2 regions of the Stenotrophomonas sp. LC732 genome follow, and region 2 is predicted to be linked to the other one. Evidence: predicted binding sites of a transcription regulator. Region 2 holds the regulator's gene; the other holds the start of a gene.

Region 1 (5,262 bases), 1.9 Mb from region 2:
GCCGGCGCACGCCGGTACCGCTGCCGCCTGCCAGCCTGCCTGTGTACCTGAAGCCGCTGGTGGTGCTGATCGACCGGCGTACCGGTTCGGCGGCCGAGTTCGTCGCCTATTCGCTGCAGGCCCTGGGCCGCGCGCGCATTGTCGGCACGCGCAGTGGCGGTGCCGCGCATATGTTTGGTGATCCTGTGTTGCTGCCCGATGGCTATCAGATCAGCATTCCCGACCGGCAACCGATCAATCTGCGCACCGGCGGCAACTGGGAAGGCACCGGCGTGAGGCCTGATGTGGCCGGCGGCGACGATCCGCTGTTCATCGCGCGGCAACTGCTGGCGCCTGCGAGGTCGTCAAGATGAACGCACGATTGCATGGCTGTCCTATCGCAGATGCGCGAATGCATGCCTAGAATCGAAGCATCCCGGTAGTTCCCGGGCGCTTCGAGTGAATGGACTCAATGAAGATTCTGTTGACCGGCAGTTCCGGGCGCATCGGGCGCGCGATCTTCGGTGCGTTGGCGGCCGCCCACGAAGTGGTGGGGCTGGACCGCAGCCCGTTCGCCACCACGCGCATCATTGCCGATGTCACCGATCGCCAGGCGGTCACGCGTGCGGTGCAGGGCGTGGACGCGGTCATCCATACCGCGGCCCTGCATGCTCCGCATGTCGGCCTGGTGCCGGACGCGGTATTCCAGCAGATCAACGTGGAGGCAACCGCGCACCTGCTGCAGGCCGCACGCGAAGCCGGCGCACGGCGTTTCGTGCTGACCAGCACCACCGCGCTGTACGGCCATGCCGTGGTAGCCGGTGGCTGCCGTTGGATCGACGAAGACACCGAGCCACTGCCGCGCACGATCTACCATCGCACCAAGCTGCAGGCCGAGACCCTGGCTGAAGCTGCCGCCACGCCGGGCTTCAGCGTTCGCGTGCTGCGCATGGGCCGGTGCTTCCCGGAACCGCCCGAGCGCATGGCGATGTTCCGCCTGCATCGCGGCATCGACGCCCGCGATGTGGCCAGCGCACACGCTGCACTGCTGCTCGACGAAGGCGCCCGATTCGCCCGCTATCTCGCCTGCGCACCGACGCCGTTCCGGCGCGAGGACTGCCTGGAACTGGCCACCCACCCGCGCAGCGTGCTGGCCCGTCGCGCGCCGCAGCTGCTGGCCGAGTTCGAACGCCGTGGCTGGCCGCTGCCATTGAGCATCGACCGTGTCTACGACAGTGCCCGCCTGCGCAGTGAGCTGGGCTGGCAACCGTGCTTCGGGCCGGACGACGTGCTGCAGCAGTATGCCGTCGGCAGCATCGAGGTACTGCCGCGCGCGCAGTGGATCAAGGACCGCGTGGCCGAGTGAGGCCATCGCGACGGACGGGTGGCTGACCCGACCCTGAGCAGATTCAGGAATGTGCAGGCCGGTCGCCTCAACCTCGTTGGCGGGCGGCCGCTAACCCGGTGCGCTTCCAGCGCCGGGCCCGCCCGGCGGCCGGTGGCCTGCGCGACGGATCGCGCGCCTGCGCGGTGCCTTCGTGGTGCCGGTCGTCCTGAACTGCCTTGCGGACCCTCCCATGCCTTCTTCCCGTTCCGCCGCTGCCCGCCGCCCGGGCAGCATCGCCCACAAGCTGATGCTGGGCACCGCCGCGATCGCGCTGCTGTGCTTCGGCCTGACCGCGTTCCTGATCTACCGACAGGCCAGCGCCAGCCTGATCAGCGCCTCGCGCCAGACCATGACCAGCGAGGCGACCGCTGAGGCGCGCCAGGTGGCGGCCGATCTGGGCACCGCCTTTGCCAGCAACGATGCCATGGTTGAAGGCGTGCTGGCCCAGCGCGCCCGTGGTGACGTGCCCGACCGCGCCAGCCTGGCGGCGGTGCTGGGCGAGCAGCTGCGCGCCCATCCCGAATGGCTGGGCAAGAGCACCATGTGGGAGCCCGATGCCTTCGACGGCAAGGATGCCGAGTTCGTCAACACCGAGGCGCACGATGCCACCGGCCGCTACATGAGCTACTGGGCCTGGCAGGAGGGCAAGCCGCAGCAGTCGGTGATGACCGATTACACCGAGACCGCCAGCGGTTCCGGTGACTGGTACATGGTGCCCAGCCGCGACAAGCTGCCGAAAGTGAGCGAACCGTATGCCTATGACATCGCCGGGCAGCAGGTGCTGATGAGTACGCTGAGCACGCCGATCATCGAGAACGACAGGTTCCTCGGTGTGTTCACCGTCGACTTCTCGCTGGCAGCGTTGCAGAAGCACCTGGCCACGCTGAAGCCGATGGGGGCCGGCCGCGTCGAACTGCTGTCGCCGAAGGGCGTGGTGCTGGCCTCGGCCAATGCCGCCGAAATCGGCAAGCCTCGCAACGACGCACTGACCCGCAGCATGCTGGCCGAGATCGCCGCCGACCGCCCCTTCGAGGCCTTCAGCCCCGATGCGGCCGGCAACGTGCGCGTGTATGTGCCGCTGCGCGTGGGCGATGCCCCGCAGCGCTTCGCGCTGGGCGTGGTGATGCCGCATGCGGTGATCGTGGCCGAAGCGCGCCAGCTGCTGTGGCTGACCCTGCTGGTCGGCGTGATCGCCGCGCTGACCCTCAGCGCCGGTGTCTACATACTGCTGCGCCGCCTGGCGATCCGCCCGCTGGCCGAAGCGGTGCGCGTGGCCGGTGACGTCGCCGCCGGCAAGCTGGACAGCACCCTGCCAGCGCGCAGCAACGACGAAGTGGGGCGCCTGCTGGACGCGATGCAGGGCATGCGCGGCCAGCTGCAGGCGGTGATGGCTGCGCAGGCCGAAATGGCGCGCCGCCACGATGCCGGTGAACTCAGCTACCGCATGGATGCCGCGGCGTTCCCGGGCGAGTACGGCCGCATGGTGGCCGACAGCAACCAGCTGGTGGCCTCCAGCAACGCGATCACCCAGCGCCTGGTTGAAGTGATGCAGCGCTATGCCGTCGGCGACCTCAGCGTGGACATGGAAGCACTGCCGGGCGAGAAGGCGGTGTTCACCGCTGCGATGGCGACCACCAAGCGCAACCTGGCCGCGATCAACGAGCAGATCCAGCAGCTTGCCGCTGCGGCCGCCGCCGGTGACTTCGCCGTGCGCGGTGATGCACTGCGCTTCGACCACGATTTCCGCCGCATGGTGGAGACCCTCAACACCATGATGGAAGTCAGCGACCACAACCTGGCCGCACTGTCGACGCTGCTGCGCGCGATCGCCGGCGGTGACCTCAGTACCCGCATGCAGGGTGACTTCCATGGGGTGTTTGCGGTGATGCGCGACGATGCCAACAGCACCGTGCAGCACCTGACCCAGATCGTCGGCCAGATCCAGCAGTCGGCAGCCAGCATCCGCCTGGCCGCCGGTGAGATCGCTGCCGGCAACAGCGACCTGTCGCGCCGTACCGAACAGCAGGCTGCCAACCTGGAGGAAACCGCCGCGTCGATGGAAGAACTGACCTCCACCGTGCGCCAGAACGCCGACCACGCGCTGCAGGCCAACGCGCTGGCCGGTTCCGCGGCGGGCGTGGCCAGCGAAGGCGGCCAGGTGGTCAGCCAGGTGGTGCACACCATGGAGCAGATCGAGGCGTCTTCGCAGCGCATCGCCGAGATCATCTCGGTGATCGATGGGATTGCGTTCCAGACCAACATCCTGGCGTTGAACGCAGCAGTGGAAGCGGCGCGCGCCGGTGAGCAGGGCCGTGGCTTCGCCGTGGTTGCCAGTGAAGTGCGCGCGTTGGCGCAGCGTTCGGCGGGTGCTGCGAAGGAGATCAAGGAGCTGATCGACGCCTCGGTGGCCCAGGTCGGTGCCGGTGCGCAGCTGGTGCACGGCGCGGGGCGCACCATGCAGGACATCGTCGGTCAGGTCGGTCGGGTCAACGAGATCATGGCCGAGATCTCGGCCGCGTCGCGCGAACAATCGGCCGGCATCGAGCAGGTCAACCAGACTGTGGTGCAGATGGACGAAACCACCCAGCAGAACGCCGCGCTGGTGGAGGAAGCCAGTGCCGCCGCGCGCGCGATGGAGGAGCAGGCCGAGCAGCTGGCGGTGGCGGTGTCGCGCTTCCGCCTGCAGGCCGAGCCGGCGGCCGTGGCACGCCGCGCGGCCTGATCGCGCAAATGAAGACGCCCGGCGGGGGCCGGGCGTCGGTTGCGTCCTTGCCGCGCATCCCTGCGCCGGTCTGATGGCTTAGAACATTCCTTCAAACGGGTTCCAGCTGGCGCGACCTTCCACCTTCTCCAGGTAGTAGCTGTAGTTGGTGCTGGAGGCGACCAGCAGATTCATCGCGATGAACAGCATGCGCCCGACGACGTCGGGAAGGAACATGCTGATGATGGCCAGCGCGATGTTGATGCCGATGACCACCAGCGCCTTGCGCCACATGCCCAGGATCAACAGGTAGATCGCACCGAAGAACAACGCGAAGAAGTTCAGGTTGATCTTCAGGCGGTCACCGAACGACAGCGCCTTCCAGGCCTGCTTGAAACCGGGATTCTTGGGCGCGCCATGCTGGCGGAAGAAGTTGAAGCGGAACTGCCACTTCGGGCTGAACTGGGACAGGTCAGTGGTATTCATTTGGGGGAAACATCCCTGTGAGAAAACGTTTTCATGATAAGGCAAGTCCTATTCAGGATCCAAGGGCTGCCGTCAAAAATGTGACGCGTGCCGTGTTCCACGTGCTGCGGCCGGGTGCCGCACCGTCACCCGCCCGCCTTGTTTTTAGGATAGGGTGCGCAGTTCCGCTGCCGCCCCGGTTGGACCCGTGCGGCGGCGGGATGTCCATGGAGGTTGCATGACCACACCTGCTACACCGGAAAACGCACCGGGACCGGTGCTCCTGCCGACACCTGAAGTGGTGCAGGCACAACAACTGCTCGCACGCCAGCAACTGGCGGTGGCGATGGACCGTGCGCGCACGGCCGCCACGCGGGACGCGGCACCGGCCGCGCTGGAAAGCGAGTAACCCGCAATACCGTCGATCGCGCTGGCATGTCGCCAGCGCGATCACGGCGCGTGCCGCCGGTCAGAAGCGCGCGGTCATGCTGAGGAAGTAGCTGCGCCCGGCGACGAAGTAGTCGGTGGAGCCTTCCGCATACAGCTTCTTGTCGGCCAGGTTGCTGACGCCACCGCGCAGGGTCAGCACCTCGTTGACGTTCCATGCCACGGTCAGGTCATACAGGGTGTAGGCCTTGAGGAAGGTCGTGGCGGTGCCGGTCTGCTTGCCGGTGTACTGCGCCGACAGGCTGCCGGAGAACACCGTATTCGGCGTCCAGTCCAGCGACGA
Region 2 (5,262 bases):
TCCGACTGGATCTGGATCTGCCCGCTGAGTTCGCGGATGCGCGACTGCACCACGTCCATGCCGACGCCGCGCCCGGAAATATCCGTGACCTGCTGCTTGGTCGAGAAGCCGGGCAGGAACACCAGGTGCAGGCACTCCTCGCTGCTCAGGCGGGCGGCGGCTTCCGGATCGATCAGGCCCTTCTCGCGTGCCTTCGCGCGCAGCTTTTCCGGATCGATGCCGGCGCCATCGTCCTGCACCTCGATGCTGACGTAGTCACCTTCCTGCTGCGCCGACAACCGCACATGGCCCATCCGCGGCTTGCCCTGCGCTTCGCGCAGGTCGGGCATTTCCACGCCATGGTCGATGGCGTTGCGGACCAGGTGCACCAGCGGGTCGGCCAGCGCTTCGACCAGGTTGCGGTCGAGCTCGGTCTCGGCGCCGATCAGCTCCAGGTCCACTTCCTTCTTCAGCGAGCGGGCGACGTCGCGGGCGACCTTGGGGAAGCGCGAGAATACCTTGCCCACCGGCTGCATGCGGGTGCGCATCACCGCCGACTGCAGGCGCGCGGTGGCGATGTCCAGGGTGGACACGGCGCGGTCCAGCTCCTCGTCGCGCAGGCGCGCACGCAGGGTCTTGAGCCGGTTGCGCGACAGCACCAGTTCGCCGATCAGGTTGACGATCGCATCCAGGCGCTTGGTGTCCACGCGCACGGTGTGTTCGGCTTCGGCCAGCGGCTTGGCGGCCGGCTTGGCCACCGGTGCCGGTGCGGCGGCCGGGCGCGGGGCGGCGATCGGTGCCGGCGCCACCGCAGCCGCGGGCCTGGCGCCGGGTGCGGCGCCACCGTGCAGCTGGTCGAGCAGGGCTTCGAACTCATCTTCGCTGATCAGGCCGTCGTCGGCCTTCTTTGCCGGCGCCACCGCAGTCGGTGCGTTGCCACCGTGCAGCTGGTCGAGCAGCGCCTCGAACTCGTCGTCGGTGATCAGGTCGCCGGCACCGGCCGCCGGTGCGGCGGCAGCGGCGGCAGGCGCTGCTGCACCTCCATGCACGTCGAACTGGGCGATCAGGTCCGGCGGTGCATAGCCCGGCTCGGTGCCGGAAGACACGGCATCGAGCATCGACTGCAGGTAGTCCAGCGATTGCTGGGCGGCGTCGAAGTGATGGGCCTGCAGCACGGCCTGGCCGGCACGTGCAGCGCCCAGCGCCTCTTCAGCGGCGTGGCACAGCTCGACCATGGCGGTGACACCGAGGAAACCCGCGCCGCCCTTGAGCGTGTGGTAGCCCCGGAACACCGCGTTGAGCTGTTCGGTGTCCTGCGGTGCCTGCTCCAGCGACACCAGCTGTTCGCCGAGGCGATCCAGGATTTCCTGTGCCTCGATGATGAAATCGGCAGTGATGTCGTCGGATACCGCGCTCATGCTTACAGCCCCAGATCCGACAACAGGTCGTCGGCGTCGTTCTGCGAGACCGCGTGGCGGTCCAGTCCCTTCAGTGCCGGCCCGGCCAGTTCCGGGTCGGTGCGATGCTGTTCCGGCGGCAGGCCGAGCGCGCCGAAGCCTTCATGCACGCGGCGGACGATGCCGACCACGCGACGGATGATCTGCCCGGTCAGGTCCTGGTAGCTCTGGGTCAGGGCGATCTCGGTCAGGTTGTGGCGGATGCGCTCCAGCTGCGCGTCCTGGCCTGGCTGCAGGCCTTCGGCGCGCAGCTGCTCGGTCAGGCTGCGGCATTCCTCGGCCAGGTCCAGGGTGCGGTGGGTGGCCTGTTCGGTCATCGCCACCACGTGGTCCAGGCGTGCGCACGCATCGTCCAGTTCGCCGGCCTCGCTGGGCACGGTCGGCAGTTCGCCCAGGGCCTGCCCCAGCTCGCGGGCCAGCCGCGAGAGGCCGCTCATCATCGGCTGCGTGCGCAGCGCGACCAGTCCGTCGATGCGTTGCCGCCAGGCGGCTTCGTCACCGGACTCCAGGGCATCCAGGGCTTCCTGCAGGCGCAGGGCGAGGGCGTTCTTGTCGACCGTGGTATCCATCAGGCGCTGGCCGCCAGGCGTTCGAAGATCTTGCCCAGCTTCTCTTCCAGCGTCTGCGCGGTGAACGGCTTGATGATGTAGCCGTTCACGCCGTTCTGGGCCGCTTCGATGATCTGCTCGCGCTTGGCTTCGGCGGTGACCATCAGCACGGGCAGGGTCTTCAGCTTGGCGTCGGCACGGATCGCCTTGAGCAGTTCGATGCCGGTCATCACCGGCATGTTCCAGTCGGTGACGACGAAATCGAAGGGCTGGCTCTGCAGCAGCGACAGCGCGGCATGCCCGTCCTCGGCTTCGGCGGTGTTGGTGAAGCCCAGATCGCCCAGCAGGTTCTTGACGATTCGACGCATGGTCGAGAAGTCGTCGACGATGAGGATGCGCATGTTCTTGTTCAAAGCAGAGTTCCTTTGTTGTTCATTCCGGGCGGCCGGGGGCAGTCGCCTCGGGGATGTTCATTCTTCCAGGCCGGCGTCGACGGCCTCGAAAATCTTCAGGCGGCCGCGCAGGCGCAGCACGGCCTGGCCATGGATCTGGCAGACCCGCGACTCGCTCACGCCGAGCACCGCGCCGATCTCCTTCAGGTTCAGCTCCTGCTCGTAGTACAGCGAGAGCACCAGCTGTTCGCGCTCGGGCAGGTGGCCGATGGCCTTGCCCAGCTCACGGCCGAACTCGCCGCGCTCCAGCACCTGTTGTGGAGTCGGGCCGCCCTGGGCGACGGTATCCAGTTCGCCCTGGTCTTCGATGCGCGACTCCAGGCTCAGCACCTGGCCACGTGCGGCGTCTTCCATCAGGCGCAGGTATTCCGGCAGCGGCATCTCCATCGCGGCGGCCACTTCGGTGGCGCTGGCGGCACGGCCCGTGCTCTGTTCCAGGCGGCGGATGGTGGCGGCGGCGTCGCGTGCACGGCGGTGCACCGAGCGCGGCACCCAGTCGCCACGGCGGATCTCGTCGATCATCGAGCCGCGGATGCGGATCGAGGCATAGGTCTCGAACGAGGCGCCCTGGTCGGCGTCGTAGCTGCGCGAGGCTTCGATCAGGCCCATCATGCCGGCCTGGATCAGATCATCGACTTCGACGCTGGCCGGCAGGCGCGCGGCCAGGTGGTGGGCGATGCGTCGCACCAGGTCCGAATGCTGGGCGATGACCTCGTTGGCCGCCGAGCGCTGGACTTCCCTGTACTGGTGGGCTGCGCCTTTCATGCGGCCACCCCACGCTGCTTGAGGATGCGTTCGAGGAAGAACTCGACGCCACCGCGCGGTTCGGTCGGTGCCTGCCAGCGCGCGGTGCGGCGTGCGATCTCGGTGATCGCCAGCGCCGACGGGCTGGACGGATAGGCCTTCACCACCGGCTGCTGGCGCTGCACCGACAGGCGCAGCCAGTCATCCTGCGGCACGCAGCCCAGGTAGTTCAGCGAGACATCGGCGAGGAACTTCTCGCAGACGCGGGTCAGCTTCTCGTACAGCACGCGGCCCTCGTTCGGGTCGCGCACCATGTTGGCCACCACCTGGACGCGGTCCACGCCGCGCTCGCGCGACAGCACCTTGATCAGTGCGTAGGCGTCGGTGATCGAGGCCGGTTCGTCACAGACCACCACCACGGTGTCCTGCGCGGCCTGGCAGAAGGTCAGCACGCCGTCGGTGATGCCGGCGGCGGTATCGACCACCATGATGTCCAGCTCGCGTTCCAGTTCGGAGAACACGTTGACCAGGCCGACATGCTCGGCCGGGGCCAGCTCGGCCATGTGCCGGCGGCCGGAAGCGGCCGGGACCACCAGCACGCCGTTCGGGCCTTCGACGATGACGTCGTCCAGCGAGCAGCGGCCGGCCACCAGGTCGGCCAGCGTAAAGGTGGGGTTCAAGCCCAGGATCACGTCGATGTTGGCCAGGCCCAGGTCGGCGTCCAGCAGCAGCGTGCGCTTGCCCATGCCGGCCAGCGCCACCGCCAGGTTGGCGGACACATTCGTCTTGCCCACGCCGCCCTTGCCGCCGGTCACCGCGATGGTGCGCACAGGGCCGAGCGGCTCGCTGCGGGTGGCCGACAGCGGGAAGGTCTTGGTCAGCTTGGCGTACTCACGCGACGGCATGGTTCAACTCCGGGTTGCAGGGCATATCGGCCGCTCGGCGCAAATCTTCAAGGCGAAGTACAAGATTGGCTGCACTGGCCCGGTGCAGGTCCTCCGGGACGTCCTGGCCATCGGTCACCCAGGTGATCGGCAGGGCGTGGTCCACGGCCACCGACAGGGCGTTGCCGAAGCGGCCGGTCTCGTCCAGCTTGCTCAGCACCAGGCCCTGCAGGTTGGCCGCACCGAAGCGGCGCACCACCTCGTCCATGTCGCCGAAGCTGGTGTTGGCCGGCAGCACCAGCAGGGTGCGCACCTGGCGCGCGGCGCGCAGCCACTGCAGCTGGGCGGCCAGGGCACGGTCGCGCGGGCCCAGGCCGGCGGTATCGATCAGCACCAGCTTGTAGTCCTTCAGGCGTTCCAGCAGCTGGTCCAGGTCGGTGCCGCTGTTGGCCTCGTGCACGGCGATGCCGAGCTGGCGGCCGTAGCCATACAGCTGTTCACGGGCGCCGATGCGGGTGGTGTCGGTGGTGACCAGGGCGACGTCACGCGGGGCGTGCTTCTCGGCGAAGCGCGAGGCCAGCTTGGCGATGGTGGTGGTCTTGCCGGCGCCGGTCGGGCCGACCAGCGCGATCACGCCGCCTTCTTCCAGCGGGTCGACCGGGGCGATCGGCAGCTTGCGCGAGATCAGCCCCAGCATCAGGCCGCGGCCACGATGGGCTTCGGTTTCCAGCGGGATCTGCATGGCCACGTCGCGGGCCAGCCCGGCGTCGAAACCGTACTCGTCCATCAGGTCCAGCGCGGTGGCGCGCACCGGGCTGCCACGCAGGCGCTCATCGGTGAAGCGGTTCATCTCGCGCTCGATCACCTGGCGCATGCCGGCCACTTCCTGGCGCAGCTGGCGGATCTCGGCGTCGTCCTGGGCAACCACGGTCAGCGTCGGTGCCGGGGCCAGCATGGGGGCCGGGCTGGCCTCGATAGCGGCTTCGACCGCTGCCGGTTCGCTGGCGGCGATCCCGGGCTGCGCGTCGATCACGGCAGCGGTCGGCAGCGGCGGCGGCAGCACGGCCGGGGCCACGCTTTCGTGATGCGCCTCGTGCGGCGGGTCGATCTGGAAGCGCGCGCGGTTGGCCGGCACGGTGGCGGCCGGTGCAACGATGGCCTCGGCGAACGGGGCGAAGATCTGGTCCGGCGGTGCCGG

The links. The regulator FliA, encoded in region 2, starts transcription of late flagellar genes. The targets are predictions, from matches to a motif close to TAAAGTTTNNCNNNCNNNGGCCGATAA.
Region 1: the regulator FliA is predicted to act here: its motif matches at 1,413-1,439, upstream of ACT6SE_RS18520 (methyl-accepting chemotaxis protein).

The regions. Positions count from the first base shown of each region.
Region 1 is NZ_CP199214.1:3,924,194-3,929,455, reverse strand. It holds gene ACT6SE_RS18530 (S41 family peptidase) at 1-353, shown strand, start outside; gene ACT6SE_RS18525 (NAD-dependent epimerase/dehydratase family protein) at 452-1,345, shown strand; gene ACT6SE_RS18520 (methyl-accepting chemotaxis protein) at 1,557-4,088, shown strand; gene ACT6SE_RS18515 (DUF2628 domain-containing protein) at 4,167-4,553, opposite strand; gene ACT6SE_RS18510 (hypothetical protein) at 4,771-4,941, shown strand; gene ACT6SE_RS18505 (TonB-dependent receptor domain-containing protein) at 5,002-5,262, opposite strand, start outside.
Region 2 is NZ_CP199214.1:2,003,038-2,008,299, forward strand. It holds gene ACT6SE_RS09595 (chemotaxis protein CheA) at 1-1,397, opposite strand, end outside; gene ACT6SE_RS09600 (protein phosphatase CheZ) at 1,400-2,005, opposite strand; gene cheY (chemotaxis response regulator CheY) at 2,005-2,397, opposite strand; gene ACT6SE_RS09610 (RNA polymerase sigma factor FliA) at 2,455-3,201, opposite strand; gene ACT6SE_RS09615 (MinD/ParA family ATP-binding protein) at 3,198-4,085, opposite strand; gene flhF (flagellar biosynthesis protein FlhF) at 4,072-5,262, opposite strand, start outside.